2 regions of the Streptococcus sp. 20925_1_22 genome follow, and region 2 is predicted to be linked to the other one. Evidence: predicted binding sites of a transcription regulator. Region 2 holds the regulator's gene; the other holds the start of a gene.
What was found. The regulator HrcA, encoded in region 2, represses chaperone genes, less so after heat shock. The targets are predictions, from matches to a motif close to TTAGCACTCNNNNNNNNNGAGTGCTAA.
Positions count from the first base shown of each region.

Region 1: the regulator HrcA is predicted to act here: its motif matches at 4,734-4,760, upstream of groES (co-chaperone GroES).

Region 1 is NZ_JAPVYE010000004.1:46,461-55,961, forward strand. It holds gene O3621_RS06265 (response regulator transcription factor) at 1-78, shown strand, start outside; gene O3621_RS06270 (ABC transporter substrate-binding protein) at 75-1,358, shown strand; gene O3621_RS06275 (PTS sugar transporter subunit IIA) at 1,578-2,015, shown strand; gene O3621_RS06280 (PTS sugar transporter subunit IIB) at 2,058-2,552, shown strand; gene O3621_RS06285 (PTS sugar transporter subunit IIC) at 2,580-3,437, shown strand; gene O3621_RS06290 (PTS system mannose/fructose/sorbose family transporter subunit IID) at 3,439-4,269, shown strand; gene O3621_RS06295 (DUF202 domain-containing protein) at 4,282-4,572, shown strand; gene groES (co-chaperone GroES) at 4,785-5,066, shown strand; gene groL (chaperonin GroEL) at 5,090-6,712, shown strand; gene O3621_RS06310 (Cna B-type domain-containing protein) at 7,179-9,005, shown strand.
Region 2 is NZ_JAPVYE010000002.1:332,070-341,570, forward strand. It holds gene O3621_RS04145 (ABC transporter ATP-binding protein) at 1-728, shown strand, start outside; gene O3621_RS04150 (ABC transporter permease) at 721-1,449, shown strand; gene hrcA (heat-inducible transcriptional repressor HrcA) at 1,613-2,647, shown strand; gene grpE (nucleotide exchange factor GrpE) at 2,683-3,219, shown strand; gene O3621_RS04165 (hypothetical protein) at 3,235-3,627, shown strand; gene dnaK (molecular chaperone DnaK) at 3,748-5,577, shown strand; partial or broken gene O3621_RS04175 (DJ-1/PfpI family protein) at 5,824-6,306, shown strand; gene dnaJ (molecular chaperone DnaJ) at 6,505-7,638, shown strand; gene O3621_RS04185 (ZmpA/ZmpB/ZmpC family metallo-endopeptidase) at 7,959-9,501, shown strand, end outside.

The DNA.
Region 1 (9,501 bases), on a different contig from region 2:
GACCGAACCCAGCTGGCTATCTGGGCTGTGCAGACCGGAGTCACTCAGAGAGATTTTAGTAAGGAAAGCGACAAATGAAGTGGAGACTGAGACATTTAGCCCTGCTGGTTGTCCTGATCATATCTGTTGCTCTGGCTTTTGTCTTTTGGGCTTCAGCTCAGGAAAAGGTCCTGCGTATCGGTGTCTATGCTGGCTCTAGCTGGGATGTGCCTAACAGCCGCGAAAACAAGGTCTTGGACAGTTTGATTAAAAAATTTGAAAAGACGCATCCTCATGTCAAGGTCGTCTATGAAAGCGGTATTCCCAAGGATGATTACGCTGACTGGCTGGCAGAGCAAGTCTTGAAAGGTGAGCAGCCGGATCTCTTTATGGTACCGGAAAACGACTTTAGCATGTTGGCTTCGACTGGTGCGCTCAAATCCTTGGATACCCTCTTAACGGATGATGAGCGAAAGGCTTTTTATCCGGTGGCTTATGAAGCTGGGCAATATCAGGGAGTCAGCTATGCACTTCCAGTTGAGAGCAATCCTATCATGATGTGTGTCAATAAAGACCTGCTTGAAAAAGAAGGGATTAGCATTCCTGAGTCAGGTTGGACCCTGACGGATTTCTATGAGATTTGCAAGAAAGTAACCAAGGATACCAATGGCGATGGTGTGGTGGATCAGTACGGTATTACAGATTACACTTGGCAGCAAGCTCTGGTAGCTTACGGCGGCCATCTTACCGATAAATCTGGTATCAATGTAGACAGCGCAGAGATGCACCAAGCCTTGGCCTTTATGAGCAAGCTAAACATGCTCAGCCAGCATTATAAGGTGACTTCTAATGACTTTGATGAGGGGCGGGTGGCCTTCTATCCTATGAGTCTGGCTCAGTATCGGACCTACAAGCCCTATCCATACCATGTTGCCAAGTATTCTAGCTTTTCTTGGACCTGTATCCCGATGCCAACAGCCAATAGCCAGGTGATGGGAACACAGGTCAAGACCTCGCTCTTTGCCATGTCTTCCAATACCAAGCAAGAGAAGCTGGCTTGGGAATTTATGCTCTTGCTGTCACAGGATAAAGAAAGCCAGCAGGCCTTGTTTGAAAAATCGCAGGGGACCTCAGTCTTACCATCTGTGGTGAAAAGTCAACAGGCTAGAGAAATCTTACAGGCAGATGATTTTGGCTTGGATTCCTTGACTTCAGAGAGGCTAGACCACATGATGAATCGCTCCATCATTGACATCAGTCTTGAAGTAGATCGTCATACCATGGATCGTATGGACTATCTGATTCAAAATGCTATGCAGAATCAAGAGATTGACAGTGCCTTGCCGAGCATTCAAAGAGAAATAGAAAGCGGAAAATAATCTGCTTTCTTTTTTATTGCCAATTAAATCAGAAAAAGTACAGTTGCCTAGACCAATATGACAAATGTCATATTTTTCCTAACAAATGTCATCTGGGCAAAGTGACATTTGACAATATGAAACCGGTTCCATATCCTGTACAATAAAATCATCAATAAATCCTTCGTCATCTAAAGCCTGACTGGGCTAAGAAGTCGAAGGATAAAGGAGGCAGGAAAGATGAAATACCTTGTACTGGTCAGCCATGGGGGACTGGCAGCAGGCGTGCAGAGTTCCTTGAAGATGTTTGCCGGAGACAAGACGGACCAGGTGATTGCGGTCGGTCTTCAGGAGGGCAAGTCAGTTGATGATTTTGCAGTTGATTTTACTCAGGCCTTGGCTGGCTTAAGCGCTGATGACAGTGTCTTAGTTCTGGCTGATATTGTAGGAGGCAGTCCTCTGACGACAGCAGCTAGCGTCTTAGCTGACATGGGTAAGCTCGACTCAGCAGTTATCTTGGGAGGTTTGAACCTGACCATGGGACTGACTGGCTTGGTTATGAAAGACATCTTGGACGGAAAAGAGCTGGCTCAGGCTATCCTTTCCGAGGCTACAGCTGCTTTGCAGGAATTTGAAGTCGTAAGTGATGCAGCTGACGAAGATGAAGACGATATTTAGTGCTTCCGCATACATTATAAAAGATAAAAGGAGATTTTAAAGATGACAGTATCATTTGTACGGATTGACGACCGCATGATCCACGGTCAAACAGTCACTCGCTGGGCTAAGGAATACCCTTGTGATGGCTTGATTGCAGTTAATAATGCAGCAGCAGGAAACAAGGTTTTGATTCAGGCCTACAAGGGAGCTTCTGATAAGAAGACTTTTGTTTGGACCAAGGAAGCCTTCAAGGAAAAATCAGGCAAGGTCACAGATTCAGACAGTCGCTATTTCCTCATTACAAAAAATCCTGTGGACATGAAGGAAATCCTAGTGGACCAAGGTTTTGTACCCGGGGATGTTAAGGAAATCATCGTCGGTCCTGCTAATGACCGTCCGGGAGCTGTTAAGCTGGGCAATAACCAGTCCATCACCCAGGAAGAGGCAGAAGCGATTGAGGCGATTGAAAAAGCTGGCTACAAAGTCAAATTCCAGCTCTTGCCAGATGTTTCCATCGGTTACTGGAGCGATTTCAAGTCTAAATTTGGTTTTTAATTATAATAATGAAAAGGAGAGTCTATTATGACAATTTCTTGGCTACAAGCCGCTTTACTGGGATTATTTGCATGTCTGTCATCTATGCCTGGTTTGGGTGGTACATCTATTGGTAACTATACATTAGGACGTCCCTTAGTTGGAGGTTTAATATCTGGTCTTATCTTAGGTGATATTAAGCTTGGTATTGTTTGTGGAGTTGCTATGCAATTGGTTTACATCGCTTTGGTCACTCCTGGTGGTACTGTCTCTGCTGATGTGCGAGCTGTTTCTTACATCGGGATTCCACTTGCTATGGTTGCCATTAAGACACAAGGTTTAACTTTAGATTCTGCTGATGCAGCAAACCTTGCAAAATCAATGGGAACTCTAGTAGGAACAGTTGGTACAGTACTCTTCTATGGTACAGCAACTATGAATCTGCTTTGGCAGCATATTGGTTGGAAAGCAGTAGAAAAAAAGGATTTTAAAAAGCTATATGTAGTCGATTGGGGTTTCCCTTGGATTTCACACTTGGTTTTTTCATTCCTGCCTACACTTATCATGTGTAAACTAGGTGCTGAGGCTGTAACAACTTTGAAATCAGCCCTACCGTTGGATGGAATTCCTATGAAAACTCTCTTTACAGTTGGCTCACTTCTTCCGTGTGTCGGAATCGCTATCCTTTTAAAACAAATTGTTGAAAAAGCTGTTGATTTCATTCCTTTCTTTGTCGGTTTTACATTGGCAGCTTCTCTGGGTCTGAATCTTGTTTCTTGTGCTGTTGTTTCTCTGATTTTCGCCGTTCTGTTTTATGAAATTCAAATGGCTAAAAATATAAGAGCGCAAGCTACTGCAGGACCAAATGCAGATTTTATTGAAGACGATGATGAGGAGGATATTTAAGATGGTAAAATTAACAAGAAAAACTTTAGGCAAATCTTTCCATCATTGGTACTATGGGAATCTAACCTGTTTTTCACAAGAACACATGCAGACCTTTGGTTATTTAGCTTCTATGTTGCCAGTGGTGGAGGAGCTTTATAAGGATAAAGAAGAGCAGGCAAAGGCTATGCAAACTTATACTGCTTTCTTTAATACAGAACCTCAGCTGGGAGCTTTGATTGTTGGGATTACAGCTGGTCTTGAAGAAGCACGTGCCAATGGTGCTGATGGAGTTGATGATGAAACTATAAATGGACTGCGGGCTGGTCTTATGGGACCGGTTGCAGGTATTGGGGATTCCCTTATTGTTGGTACCTTGATTCCGATTATTCTAGGGATTGCCCTAGGACTCTCTAATGGCGGTTCACCTCTTGGTGCAATCTTCTACATTGTAGTATGGAATTTACTTGCCTATGCAGGTATGAAATTCGCCTATTTCAAAGGTTATGAATTAGGTGATAAGGCAGTTGAATTTTTGGTAGGTCCTCAAGGACAGGCTATCCGTAAATCAGTATCTATCGTTGGTGGTATGGTTATCGGAGCAGTTGCTGCTACTTGGGTTCCAGTAAAAACGGCCTTCCAATTGAAAGATTCATCTGGTAAAGCATTTTTGGTCATGCAAGATCAGTTAGATGGTGTCTACCCTGGTCTCTTGACAGCACTCTTTATCGTTTTCTGTTGGTGGCTGATGGCGAAGAAAAACTTTTCTCCAATCAAAGTTATGCTCATTCTCGTTGTAGTTGCTTTTGTTGGTGTATTAGTTGGTTTCTTCAACCCAGGATTGAAATATTAAAAGGAGAAGATCATGACAGAACAAGAATTGATTCAAGGCTATGAAACAGAAATTCACTACCAGAAGCATATGATTGAAAATCTAGGACGCTGGTTCAGTCTCTTCTTTGCCATTGCCAGCATCGGTCTTGTTCTGATTTATCTCTTTCATGAGACCAATCTCCTAGCACTGATTGCAGGAATCGTCCTAGCTCTACTGGGTATCTTAGCCATGCTCGTATTTGGATATGGTATCTATAGAGGACACCTAAATCTGCAAAAAGTGATTGATGATTTTGAAGCAAAACTAAAACTTGCAAGATAGACATTCCCCCTAAAGACAAGTCTGAGAGAATTTTAGCTCGGACTTGTTTTTTATTTCTTTGACTTTGGGAGCAAGTAAATCAAAAAAATAAAATTTTTCTTTCATCTAGCCGGTTTTTTTCTTGACTATTTCTGACCAAGTGATAAAATAATAACTATAGATTAGCACTCTATAGTTTAGAGTGCTAAAAATTCAATCTTTGGAGGAAAACTATGTTAAAACCATTAGGAGACCGTGTGGTCTTGAAAGTAGAAGAAAAAGAGCAGAAAGTTGGCGGATTTGTCATTGCAGGCAACGGCCAAGCAGCGACTAAGACAGCAGAAGTTGTCGCAGTCGGTCAAGGCATTCGTACTTTGAACGGTGAGCTGGTAGCCCTGAGCGTTAAGGAAGGGGACAAGGTTCTCGTAGAAAGCCATGCAGGCGTGGAAGTTAAGGACGGAGATGAAGCTTATCTCTTAGTCAGTGAAGCCAATATTCTAGCAGTTGTCGAGTAAGATTAGAAGAGAGGAATAATAAAATGGCAAAAGATATTAAATTTTCAGCAGATGCAAGAAGCAGTATGGTTCGTGGGGTTGACATCTTGGCAAATACTGTCAAGGTGACTTTGGGTCCTAAAGGCCGCAATGTCGTTTTGGAAAAATCCTTTGGCTCACCGCTTATCACCAATGATGGTGTAACCATTGCCAAGGAAATCGAACTGGAAGACCATTTTGAAAACATGGGCGCTAAGCTGGTTTCAGAAGTTGCTTCAAAGACCAACGATATCGCTGGTGACGGAACAACAACAGCAACTGTTTTGACACAGGCTATCGTCCGCGAGGGGATTAAAAATGTTACAGCTGGTGCTAATCCAATCGGTATCCGCCGTGGGATTGAAGCAGCTGTTGCGACAGCTGTTGAAGCCCTCAAATCTAACTCAGTACCAGTTTCTAACAAGGAAGCTATTGCTCAAGTTGCTGCCGTTTCTTCTCGCAGCGAGAAAGTCGGCGAGTACATCTCTGAAGCTATGGAAAAAGTTGGAAATGACGGCGTTATTACCATTGAAGAGTCCAAAGGGATGGAAACTGAGTTGGATGTGGTTGAGGGGATGCAATTTGACCGTGGCTACTTGTCTCAGTATATGGTAACTGACAATGAAAAAATGGTAGCCGAACTGGACAATCCTTACATCCTGATTACTGACAAGAAAATTTCTAACATTCAGGAAATCCTGCCATTACTGGAAAACATTTTGAAAACCAACCGTCCGCTCTTGATTGTCGCAGATGATGTGGACGGTGAAGCTCTGCCAACATTGGTTCTTAATAAGATTCGCGGAACCTTTAATGTCGTAGCTGTCAAGGCACCAGGCTTTGGTGATCGTCGTAAGGCTATGTTGGAAGACATCGCTATCTTGACAGGCGGTACAGTGATTACAGATGATCTTGGCTTAGAGCTCAAGGATGCTACGATTGAAGCGCTTGGACAAGCTTCTAAAGTCACTGTTGATAAGGACAGCACTGTGATTGTGGAAGGCTCCGGCAATCCAGAAGCCATTGCTAACCGTGTGGCAGTCATTAAGTCACAGATTGAAAGCAGCACTTCTGAGTTTGACCGTGAAAAACTGCAAGAGCGTCTGGCTAAATTGTCCGGTGGTGTAGCTGTGATTAAGGTTGGAGCTGCAACTGAAACAGAACTAAAAGAAATGAAACTCCGCATCGAAGATGCCCTTAACGCAACCCGTGCAGCGGTAGAAGAAGGAATCGTCTCCGGTGGTGGTACGGCCTATATCAACGTACTGGACGCTGTCGCAGATCTTGAGTTGGCAGGGGATGAAGGGACTGGTCGCAACATCGTTCTCCGCGCCTTGGAAGAGCCTGTCCGTCAAATCGCTCTGAATGCAGGCTTTGAAGGATCAATCGTCATTGACCGTCTGAAAAACTCTGAAGCTGGTACAGGCTTCAATGCCGCGACTGGAGAATGGGTTAACATGATTGAGGCTGGAATCATTGACCCAGTTAAGGTGACCCGTTCAGCCTTGCAAAATGCCGCTTCTGTTGCCAGTCTTATCTTGACAACCGAAGCAGTGGTGGCTAATCAACCAGAACCAGCTAGCCCAGCTCCAGCTATGGATCCAGGCATGATGGGCGGAATGATGTAGAAAAATAACGGGATTATATACTCGTATAAATTAGATATAATCTTTGTCTTATATTTATCAATTAGAAAACTGAGCATATTTGTTCAGTTTTTTTATTGTGACTAGTTATGTAGCAAGCATTAATAATTATGCTTATCTTTAAAAACAAATTTATATATATGAATATTTATGGTCATATAATTCATATTTGTTCATTTATTATGCAGCCAAATATTACATTTTTGTTTCAAGAAAATACAAGGAGATAACGGAGGAAACTGTTTTCAATTCTTATATGACAAGGTTTTTGGAGAAATAAACTGGTTTACAACCTGTGTACCAGACCGGAACCGGTTAAGGTAATTAGTTGACTTATGGTCAATCGTATGCTAGTCTAATATATGTAGTAAATTGGAAATGTAAAGAAATCTTAATGTTTTTTACATGTTCAGTAAAAAGGAAAAAAGGAAAAATGGAGGGATTATTTATGAAAAAAATATCTCATACTATTGCGCGCTTTTTCTCAGTAGCCTTTGTGCTCCTCTTTAGCCTGTTTTCTAGCAGTCAATCTGCCAGAGCTAACACGGTAGATGATGTTATCACATCAATCAATGTCTACAATCAGAAAGGTGAAGAACTGACTGACGGCCTTTCCCCTTGGGAAAAATTTCAAATTGACGCAAACTTTGCCTTCAATTACGGCAAGGTTCAGCCGGGAGATACTACTACCATTGGACTTCCTGTTGAGTTTGCCTTGGAGGGAGCTGATTTTGAAGTCAAAGATGATGACGGCAATCTCGTAGCGACAGCTGTGGTTGATGCAAGCTCTAAGCAGCTTACACTGACTTATACAGACTATGTCCTGACTCGCTCTCATATTGAAGGGAAAGTTCATCTTTTAGCTCGTGTTGACCATAATGTGGTTCGAGATAAAGGCTCAATCCCTCTGAAACTTATCGTTGGCAAGAAGATCATTGAGTATGGAAAAATTGACTACAAAGGTCTTCCTGGCCAAGCAACTCCTTATACTTTCATAAAATACGGCTGGAATAATGCGGATAATATCAAGAGTATTACTTACAGCCTGAATATCAACCAACAAAATCAAGAACTGGATAATGTTGTTATTTCAGATACTCTGGGCTTTAATACCGGAGAAATTGATCTTAACAGCTTCCAAATTCTTAAAGGTTCATGGGTTGTTGACCCAGCTGATAACTCTTATCGACTAAGTCAGCAACGCGAGGATGTGACAGCAAATTATACGATTAATCTTGCTGCTGACAAGCGTTCCTTTACCATTAACATGGGGCATATCGGTGCCAATGAAGGCTTCTATGTTCGCTATCGTGTTAACTTCCCTACAGTTCCGGCTGATGGAACAGTCTTCCCGAACGAAGCAATTATGCGAGCAGATAATATTGAAGAGCAAAAATCTTCGGTTGCTGTCCACTACCAACGAGCGAACGGCTATGCACATGGGGATGTCTATGGTGTGCAGGTGACTAAGAAAGATGAAGCTGGTAAAGCCTTAGCAGGTGCTGAATTCACATTGTACGATGAAGATGGTGTGACAATTGTTCAAAAAGCAACCAGTGATGCTAACGGGATTGCTTCTTTCAGCAACTTGATTAAGGAGCATTATCTGATTAAGGAAACCAAGGCACCAGAAGGTTACCAACTGTCAGATGAAGAGATTCAGGTCAATGCGGCTCAGCTCAAAAATTATGGTTCTGGTATTATTTACAAAGACTTTACCAACCGTAAGGCATTGGTTACCGCTTCAGGTACCAAGACTTGGAATGATGACAACGATAAAGATGGCAAACGTCCAGACAAGATTACCGTTCGTCTCTATGCAAATGGCGCTGAAGTCGATCATAAAGAAGTTGGTCCGAATGATAAGGGTGAGTGGAAGTATGAGTTCACTGACTTGCCAGCGACTGGTGAAGATGGAAAAGATATTGTCTACTCAGTTACTGAAGACCGTGTTTATGGTTATACAGCTACTGTTGATGGTATGAACATTACCAATACACCAGTTCCAGGAGTTCCGCAACCGCCGAAACCTAGCTCGGACAATAGCTCTAAGAGCAGCTCTAGTTCAAGCAGTTCAAGTAGCTCAAGCAGCACTACAGGGAGTACTGTTGTGATCATCGAATCAGACGATGGTACTGGCGGAGGGAATGCCTCTAATGTTGGAACCAAGAAAGTTCTCCCTAAAGCGGGTGAGAATGCTAGCTGGATCATGATTGCTGCTGGAGTAGCTCTAGTAGGCTTGGTAGGCTTCGTTGTCTTCCGTTCGAAGAAGTAACTTATTTCATCTCTGTTCCCTTAAGGGACAGAGATTTTTTATTCCAACTCCGAATTAGCAGTGGTCGCTTTTTAGAAAGAAGAATTAAGAATGTTTTTTACAATCAGTCACTATCTTGTATCCTTTTGTTAATCAAGACTGTGATGTTCCGTAATATAGTTGTTTTAAAATAAAAAGCAACTAAGATGTTTCCTAGAACAAATTAGTTGCTCAGAACTACGGGGAAAGCCGCTTGGATATGCAAGCGTGAGGCATATCAAAACTTGATATATAATCTTTCTTAATTCCTAAATCAAAAAAATTATAAGACATCCCTAGGAATATGCTCGGTGTGTGACCATCTTTATCAGGTTTTCGTCAAACATATTTTGCTTCAGTCTTCTCTCGTAGTTTTTTCTATGCGATGCCCCTTCTTTTTGTGCCTAAAGGAAGGGGATTTTTTTTGTGGAAAATCTTGGATACTAATAGAACTAAAATAGCGAGATTAGATAAACAA
Region 2 (9,501 bases):
GGCCTTCTGGATCTGGTAAAACCACGACCATCAATATCTTGACTGGACAGTTGTCTGCAGATGCTGGGACAGCTCATGTGCTGTCTGCACCGGTTGAGGATTTGAAGGCAGAAGTGCTGGAGCAGATTGGGATTGTCAGCGATGGCAGCGGTTTTTATGAAAAGATGTCACTTTATAAAAATCTCAAGGCTTATGCTATGCTCTTTGGTGTTAATATGACAGAAGTCGATGAACTTCTCCGAAAAGTGGGGCTTTATGATAGCCGCAACAAGGTAGCGGAAAAACTATCTACCGGTATGAAGCAGCGTATGTTACTGGTTCGTGCCTTGATTAATCGACCTAAACTGCTCTTTTTGGATGAGCCAACCAGTGGTTTGGACCCGTCAACCTCTCGCACCATTCATGAACTACTGCTGGAACTAAAAGCGCAGGGGACGACTATTTTTCTGACAACTCATGATATGCAGGAAGCTACTCTTTTGTGTGATCGCTTGGCCTTGCTAAGTAAAGGAAAATTAGTTGAAGTAGGCAGTCCACATGAGATAATCCAAAAGTATAATACAGATAAGAAGGTTCGTTTAGAATATGAAGATTTGACGACGAAGACGGTGGCCTTTGAGGAACTGCAAGGAGGCTTAGATTTGTCCGATGTTATCAGTATTCATTCCTGTGAACCAACTTTGGAAGATGTTTTTATCACTTTGACAGGAGGTACCTTAAATGTCTAATAAATTAAAAGGTATGATTTGGCTGAGAGGTCAAGTTACCCTGGCTAATAAAAGTATTCTATTGCAGGTTTTCATGCCGATTTTCCTCATTTTTCTCTATAAATTTATTTTTTCTCTGAATGGAGCGGAGCAGGAAATTGGAGCTGATAAACTAGCTACTTTATTACTGAATATCTCTTTGCCTTTCTCTCTAGCCATGTCAGTTGGAACCCCCATCATCATCATCCTAGCTGAGGAAAGAGAAAAACATAATTTGCAAAGTTTGCGTTTGGCTGGTGTGACAGCTGGTCAATATATTCTCTCCGCTTTAATCTGGCCAGCGATTATTGGAATTTTTTATATCGTCATTACCCCACTTTTGGTGGGAGCTAAGCTTTCTAATCATCTGTTCAGCTATAGTTTGGTTCTCTTGTTGACCATGCTGGTCTTAATTTTTTTCTTTTTAATGGTTGGTCTGTTTTGTAAAAATCAGGTCATGGCACAATCTCTTAGTGTTCCAGCCATGCTCTTGGCGGCATTTATTCCTATGTTTTCAAATATGAGCGAGGAGTTATTTAAAGTGCTGCGTTACAGCTTTATGGGCCTTTTTAGTAGTTATATGAAAGATTGGTCTCATTTCCATTTATGGAGCGGAGAATTTTTGGCTCTGCTAGTTTGGTTGCTTCTTTTTGCAGGAATTTCTTTCTATTTGATGCGCCATTTGCAAATCCTGGAGGATTAATCTAGGTCGCCAGACTGATTTTTAGCACTCTTGTAAAAAGAGTGCTAATTTTTTGAGTTTTTGTCTTGACTTTGGTGTGGAAGAGTGTATAATAGAATCATGAGTTAGCACTCGAGGTTGTTGAGTGCTAATCGACAGCAGAATCTTGATTGGAGGTGATGCCGTGGTCACGGAGCGTCAAAATGAGATTTTGAATTTGATTATTGATATCTTTACCAAGACTCACGAGCCAGTCGGCTCCAAAGCCCTGCAGGATTCCATCAATTCCAGCAGTGCCACTATCCGAAATGATATGGCGGCTTTGGAAAAGCAGGGGCTTCTGGAAAAGGCGCATACGTCTAGCGGCCGTAAGCCTAGTGTGGCTGGTTTTCAATACTTTGTCAAGCATTCTCTGTCCTTTGATCGTCTCGCTGAGAATGAACTCTATGAGGTTATCAAAGCCTTTGACCATGAGTTTTTCAACTTGGAGGACATTCTTCAACAGGCAGCGGATCTTTTGACCAAGCTCAGTGGATTCACGGTTGTTGCACTGGATGTAGAACCCAGTCGGCAGCGCTTGACAGCTTTTGATATCGTTGTGCTCAGTCAGCATACGGCTCTGGCAGTCTTCACCCTGGATGAGTCCAATACTATCACCAGTCAGTTTATGATTCCGCGCAACTTCCTAAAAGAAGACCTGGATAGGCTTAAAGGCCTGGTAAGGGAGCGGTTCTTGGGTCAGACAGTGCTGGACATCCATTACAAGATTCGGACGGAAATTCCGCAGATTATCCAACGCTATTTCACTACGACGGACAATGTCATCCAGCTCTTTGAGCATATCTTTGGTGATATTTTCAAGGAAAATGTGATTCTGTCTGGCAAGGTTCAGCTCTTGGAATTCTCAGACCTGACGGCCTATCAGTTTTTTGATGACCCACAGAAAGTAGCCTTTGAAATTCGCGACAGTTTGGCCGAAGATCAGATGCAAAGCGTGCGCGTGGCAGACAGTAGAGAAAGCTGTTTGGCTGATTTGACACTAATTTCCAGCAAATTCCTGATTCCTTATCGAGGATTTGGAGTGTTGGCAGTTGTCGGTCCGGTTAATCTTGACTACCAACGGCTCGTCAGTCAGATGAATGTTGTCAATCGCGTGCTGACCATGAAGCTGACCGACTTCTATCGCTATCTGAGCAGCAATCACTACGAAGTCCATTAAATATAGTATAAATATTCCTAAAAAGGAGGTGCCTTGTGGCAAAGTATAAACAAGAAGAACATCCAGAAGATGTGGAAGTAAAAGAGGAACCTGTGGAAACAGCTGAACAGGCTGAATCAGCAAGCCCTGAAAAATCAGAGTTAGAATTAGCTAATGAGCGAGCAGAAGATTTTGAAAACAAATATCTCCGTGCTCATGCAGAAATGCAGAACATCCAGCGCCGAGCAAATGAAGAACGCCAGCAGCTGCAAAGATACCGCAGCCAGGATCTGGCAAAAGCTATCTTGCCTTCGATAGATAATCTGGAGCGCGCGCTTGCCGTTGAAGGTCTGACAGATGATGTCAAAAAAGGACTGGAAATGGTCCAGGAAAGCTTGATTCATGCTCTCAAAGAAGAGGGTATCGAAGAAATCCCAGCTGACGGAGCTTTTGACCATAACTATCACATGGCCATTCAAACCGTTCCAGCTGACGATGAGCACCCAGCTGACACTATAGCGCAGGTCTTCCAAAAAGGCTACAAACTTCATGACCGTATCCTGCGCCCAGCAATGGTAGTGGTGTACAATTAGAGAGGGATAGGATAGATGGAACAAATAAATTTATTAATCCAATTGGTAAAGGAATATGGATTAGTAACAGTAATAGTGCTAGTAGCAGTAGTGTTACTATGGTTAGTGATTGTTTATCCAGTTTTACGACTTTTTTGGGGTTTCTTAAAAAATCTTTTTACAACTAGAAAACGAGCTTCAAAAAACAATTGGAATTATCAAAGTCAGAAAACAGTTTTTAAGTTTGAACGAACTGAGAAAAAAAGGCTGGAATATTTTGAAGGGCTTGAACAATGGGATGAAATCATTCTAAATGGCGGCAGTGTTTATGAAATTAATCATAAAACTTATCCAAATAGAACTTTAAAACAGAAAATTTTGGAGTGGGATAAAGTGGAGATTGTTATTACATTGACCCCTAAAAAATAAGAACTTGTCCGAAACGACAATAAACTATGAAAGAAGAAAACATTCGTTCAACTTTGTTTTTAATGAGCGAAGCGAACCAAAGAGCATAAAAATAAAATTAAAGTAAAAAGAGGTAAAAATATGTCTAAAATTATCGGTATTGACTTAGGTACAACGAACTCAGCAGTTGCAGTTCTTGAAGGAACTGAAAGCAAAATCATTGCAAACCCAGAAGGAAATCGCACAACACCATCTGTAGTGTCATTCAAAAATGGTGAAATCATCGTTGGTGATGCGGCAAAACGTCAAGCAGTGACAAATCCAGATACAATCATTTCCATCAAATCAAAAATGGGAACATCTGAAAAAGTAGCTGCCAATGGCAAAGAATACACTCCGCAAGAAATCTCAGCTATGATTCTGCAATACTTGAAAGGGTATGCAGAAGAATACCTTGGTGAAAAAGTCAGCAAAGCGGTTATCACAGTACCGGCTTACTTTAACGATGCGCAACGTCAAGCGACTAAAGATGCTGGTAAAATCGCTGGTCTTGAAGTAGAACGTATCGTTAACGAACCAACTGCAGCAGCCCTTGCTTACGGTCTTGACAAACAAGATAAAGAAGAAAAGATTTTGGTCTTTGACTTGGGTGGTGGTACCTTTGACGTTTCAATCCTTGAGTTGGGTGATGGCGTCTTTGATGTATTGGCGACTGCAGGTGATAACAAACTCGGTGGTGACGACTTTGACCAAAAGATTATCGACCATATGGTAGCTGAGTTCAAGAAAGAGAACGGCATTGACTTGTCAAATGACAAGATGGCGCTTCAACGTTTGAAAGATGCAGCTGAAAAGGCTAAGAAAGACCTTTCAGGTGTAACTTCAACTCAAATCAGCTTGCCGTTTATCACAGCTGGCGACGCTGGACCTCTACACTTGGAAATGACTCTGACTCGTGCTAAATTCGATGATTTGACTCGTGACTTGGTAGAGCGCACTAAAGAACCAGTTCGCCGTGCTCTTTCTGACGCAGGTTTGAGCTTGTCAGAAATCGACGAAGTAATCTTGGTTGGTGGTTCAACTCGTATTCCTGCAGTTGTGGAAGCTGTTAAGGCTGAAACTGGTAAAGAGCCAAACAAATCAGTGAACCCTGATGAAGTAGTTGCTATGGGTGCTGCTATCCAAGGTGGTGTCATCACTGGTGATGTCAAAGACGTTGTCCTTCTTGACGTAACACCATTGTCACTTGGTATCGAAACAATGGGTGGCGTCTTCACTAAGCTGATTGACCGCAACACAACAATTCCAACTTCTAAATCACAAGTCTTCTCTACAGCAGCGGACAACCAACCGGCCGTTGATATCCACGTTCTTCAAGGTGAACGTCCAATGGCAGCAGATAACAAGACTCTGGGACGTTTCCAATTGACAGATATCCCAGCTGCTCCTCGTGGAATCCCTCAAATCGAAGTAACCTTTGATATCGACAAGAACGGTATCGTATCTGTTAAAGCTAAAGACCTTGGAACTCAAAAAGAACAACACATTGTTATCCAATCTAACAGCGGCTTGACTGACGAAGAAATCGACCGCATGATGAAGGATGCAGAAGCGAATGCTGAAGCAGATAAGAAACGTAAGGAAGAAGTTGACCTTCGTAACGAAGTTGACCAAGCTATCTTTGCGACTGAAAAGACTATCAAGGAGACTGAAGGCAAAGGCTTCGACGCAGAACGTGACGCTGCCCAAGCTGCTCTTGATGAACTTAAGAAAGCGCAAGAAGACAATAACTTGGACGACATGAAAGCGAAATTGGAAGCTCTTAACGAAAAAGCTCAAGCACTGGCAGTGAAACTCTACGAGCAAGCTGCTGCGGCTCAACAAGCCCAAGCAGGAGCGGAAGGAGCTGAAAACGCAGGCTCAACTAAAGCAGACGACGATGTTGTAGACGGAGAGTTTACTGAGAAATAGGCGGTGAGACAGAACTAAAAATTGAAAGTTTTTAGTTCGTAGTCGAACCCCCGCGAGGATGATTAGGATTTTTGGGAGTCTGAAAGACGAACCTAAAATCCAATCAGCTACCGCATCAAAAATTTTTCGAAAAATATTGTTTTGAAAATTTCACGTCGTAATGATAGGAAGAAATCCAGAGGTTGCAACCCAGCCTCTGTTTTTCGCTAAACTAGAGGGTGACGCTTATGAAGAAAGTGCTCTGTTCAACCTACTGGAACACTGGATGAAGTAGTTATCGAAGACTATTCTTGTGTCATTTTGCCAGGAATGATAAATATTGCTCCTGCTTTGCATGATGAAAAATTGATTTCTTTCCTAAGAAGTTTGAAGCAGCAAGAAGTTTTAATTGCAGCTATTTCCTCAGCGCCCATTTTATTGGCGAAAGCAGGTTTATTGAAGGACACTAAATTTACTGGTGGGATTTGGCAAAACTTTTTTGACTATTTTGAATTTCTTCCGCGTGAAAATTTCAAAGCTCAAGCTGTTCTGCAAGATAAGAACATCATTACAGCTGTTGGCTTTGCCTATCAAGAGTTTGCAAGAAAAGTTCTTCTTAGTCTAGGTTTGGTAGATAATGCTGACAACTATTTTAAAGAACGGAATCAGTATTCGGAAGATGACTTGATATTCACTTTATCCGATGAAGAGTTTGCTGAAATGAAGCATGGATTTGAAAATACCCTCTGATCGATATTTTCTAAAATTTAAAGAAAGGAACATGGGTGTTCGCAACTGAACACGGGTTCCAAAAATTCTGACTCAATATAAAAGAAAGGAACTGAACCCGACCTAAATTCTCGGAAAAAAGAGAAATCTGTCTAGGAGCATCGCTCCGTCGCCTGATTTCCTATTTTTCAGTCGAATTTTACGGTCTTGGTATCTTATATGAACAATACAGAATATTATGACCGTCTAGGTGTCTCTAAGAATGCTTCTCAGGATGAGATCAAGAGAGCCTATCGGAAATTATCTAAAAAGTACCACCCCGATATTAATAAGGAAGCTGGGGCGGAGGACAAATATAAAGAAGTCCAAGAGGCTTATGAGACTCTGAGCGACGAGCAAAAGCGGGCGGCCTATGATCAATACGGCGCGGCGGGAGCTAATGGTGGCTTTGGCGGCGGTGCAGGCGGCTTCGGTGGCTTTGATGGCTCCGGCTTTGGCGGCTTTGAAGACATTTTCTCTAGCTTCTTTGGTGGCGGTGCTTCGCGTAATCCTAATGCTCCGCGCCAAGGGGACGATCTGCAGTATCGTGTGAATCTCCGCTTTGAAGAAGCCATTTTCGGGGCTGAGAAGGAAATCAAGTATAACCGCGAAGCGACTTGTCGTACCTGTGACGGGTCTGGTGCTAAGCCAGGAACTAGCCCTGTTACCTGTGGTCGCTGCCATGGATCAGGTGTTATCAACGTTGATACCCAGACACCGCTTGGCATGATGCGTCGCCAAGTAACCTGTGATGTCTGTCACGGCCGAGGAAAAGAAATCAAAAATCCTTGTGAAACCTGTCATGGAACGGGGCATGAAAAACAGGCTCACAGCGTCAAGGTGAAAATCCCTGCTGGTGTAGAAACTGGTCAGCAGGTCCGTCTGTCTGGTCAAGGTGAAGCAGGCTTTAATGGCGGCCCTTATGGTGATCTTTATGTTGTGGTCCAAGTTGAGCCGAGCGATAAGTTTGAGCGAGATGGCTCTACCATTTACTACAAGCTCAATCTCAACTTTGTCCAAGCAGCTCTTGGTGACAGTGTAGATATTCCAACTGTTCACGGGGATGTTGAGCTGAATATCCCAGAAGGAACACAGACTGGCAAGCGTTTCCGTCTGCGTGGTAAGGGAGCACCGAGTCTGCGTGGTGGAAGCATGGGTGACCAGTATGTTACTGTCAATGTTGTGACACCGACTGGCCTCAACGACCGTCAAAAAGCAGCCCTCAAAGAATTTGCGGAAGCTGGCAACATCTCGGTCAATCCTAAGAAAAAAGGTTTCTTCGACAAAATGAAAGATGCCTTGGAAGATTTGTAATCAGATAAAAAGGAGCAGCCTAAAGCTGTTCTTTTTGTGTTTTCTAGAAAGCTATTGGGCAAATGTAGTCAAGAACGAGATCCGCTCTAATCAGCCCTTTAATCAAAAGAAATTCACCATAAAAAGCGTAAAGAGATTTTCTCTATTTACTTTTACAAAAATTAATTGTTTTTTTAAGTAAAATCTATTGTAAAAATTTCCTAAAAGATATATGATAATACTATATGTATAAAACGCATCTTTTTAGCCTGCTGGGGAGTTGGCTAGGGAGATATTGGGAGATTAGCTTTATACATTTTAGGAAAAAGGGGATTTATAAAGTGAAACGTTTTGAAAAAGTGCAGGAGCGAATTCAGAAATATTCGATTCGCAAATTGTCTGTCGGTGTGGGCTCAGTTGCCATTGCAGCTCTGATTTTTGGGAGCTCTTTGTCCAGTTCGACTGTTGCTGCGGATGAAGTAGGAGGCGGTGCGACTGCTCATTATAGCTATGTCGAAGAGCAAGAGCTAACAGAGCAGGAAAAAGGGCTGATTAAGAAAGGTCTGCCTGAAAATCTGCAAACAGGGGAAAATTATTACCTGATTTATCGGAAGCAAGATGGGCAAGCTGTCTTGCCGAGTACAGGAAATAACGGTCAGCCGCTTCTCAGCTTATTTGCAGGAACGGCTATTTTGGCTGTCTTGGTATTCTCACGAAAGAAATCTGGCAAATTACTAGGAGTGCTTTTGCTAGGCAGCTTGGGACAGACTGTATTACAGTCTCCTCAAGCGTTTGCGCTAGAAAATCGGGAATTACTTTCCTATAACCGTCAAGTTGCGGTTTCGTCAGCAGTTTCTGAAGCGGATGTGACTATTGCAGGCTATAACTATATCGGTTACTTTACCGCTTCTGATTTGCGTACTTTGACAGAGACCAAGACAACTTCTCTGCCGGCTGGTCAAGAGGCTCAAGCGCAAGCAGAAGTGTCAGAAGCTGCAAAAGAGGATTCTGATTCTATTGATCGAGCTGCTCAGGCAGGGTTGCAGTATCAGCTGAATCCTGATGAAAGTGATTCTGGCCAGATAGGAAATCTTCCAACTCCAGCTCCAACTCCAAATCCTAGTCTAGCTCCTCAGCCGTCAAATCCACCTATAGAAACGGCAAAAGGGGAAAGTTTACAAGAGCCCGCCTTGCCAGAGTACAGCGGTGCTGTGAACGGTGAGTCGCTAGTTCAAGCGGAAACTCCAGTCTATACTGCCCCAGTTGGTACAGTTGGAGACACAGCCCCGGTTGAGCCAGCATTGCCAGAATATACAGGCGGCGTTAACGGCGAATCGCTAGTTCAAGCAGACAATCCAGTCTATGATGCTCCAGTAGCTACAGTTGATGATACAGCCCCAGTTGAGCCAGCCCTCCCAGAATACACAGGCGGCGTTAACGGTGAATCGGCAGTTCAAGCAGACAATCCAGTCTATGATGCTCCAGTAGCTACAGTTAGTGACGTGGCTCCGGTTGAGCCAGCATTGCCAGAATACACAGGTGGCGTTAATGGTGAGTCAACAGTTCAGCCAGAACAGCCTAGTCTGCATACAGACATCAAGCTAGAAACGATTGAACCTCAAGTTGTCAACAAGACAGATGATAGCAAGTATCTTGATGAGGAGACCACTGTCGATGGAACTCCAGGACAAAAAGAAATTGTTACCAGCTATGAAGTCTTGGGTGGTAATCGCATATCAGAGCCGCAAATAACTGAAAGAATCTTGCATGAAGCAGTTGATACAGTGGTCACTCGGGGTAGCAAGGCTCGCATCAATAAAGAAGAATTGAGCAAGCAGCTAGCTTTAGCAGCGGCTGTAGATCCAGGAGTTTACACCAATCAAT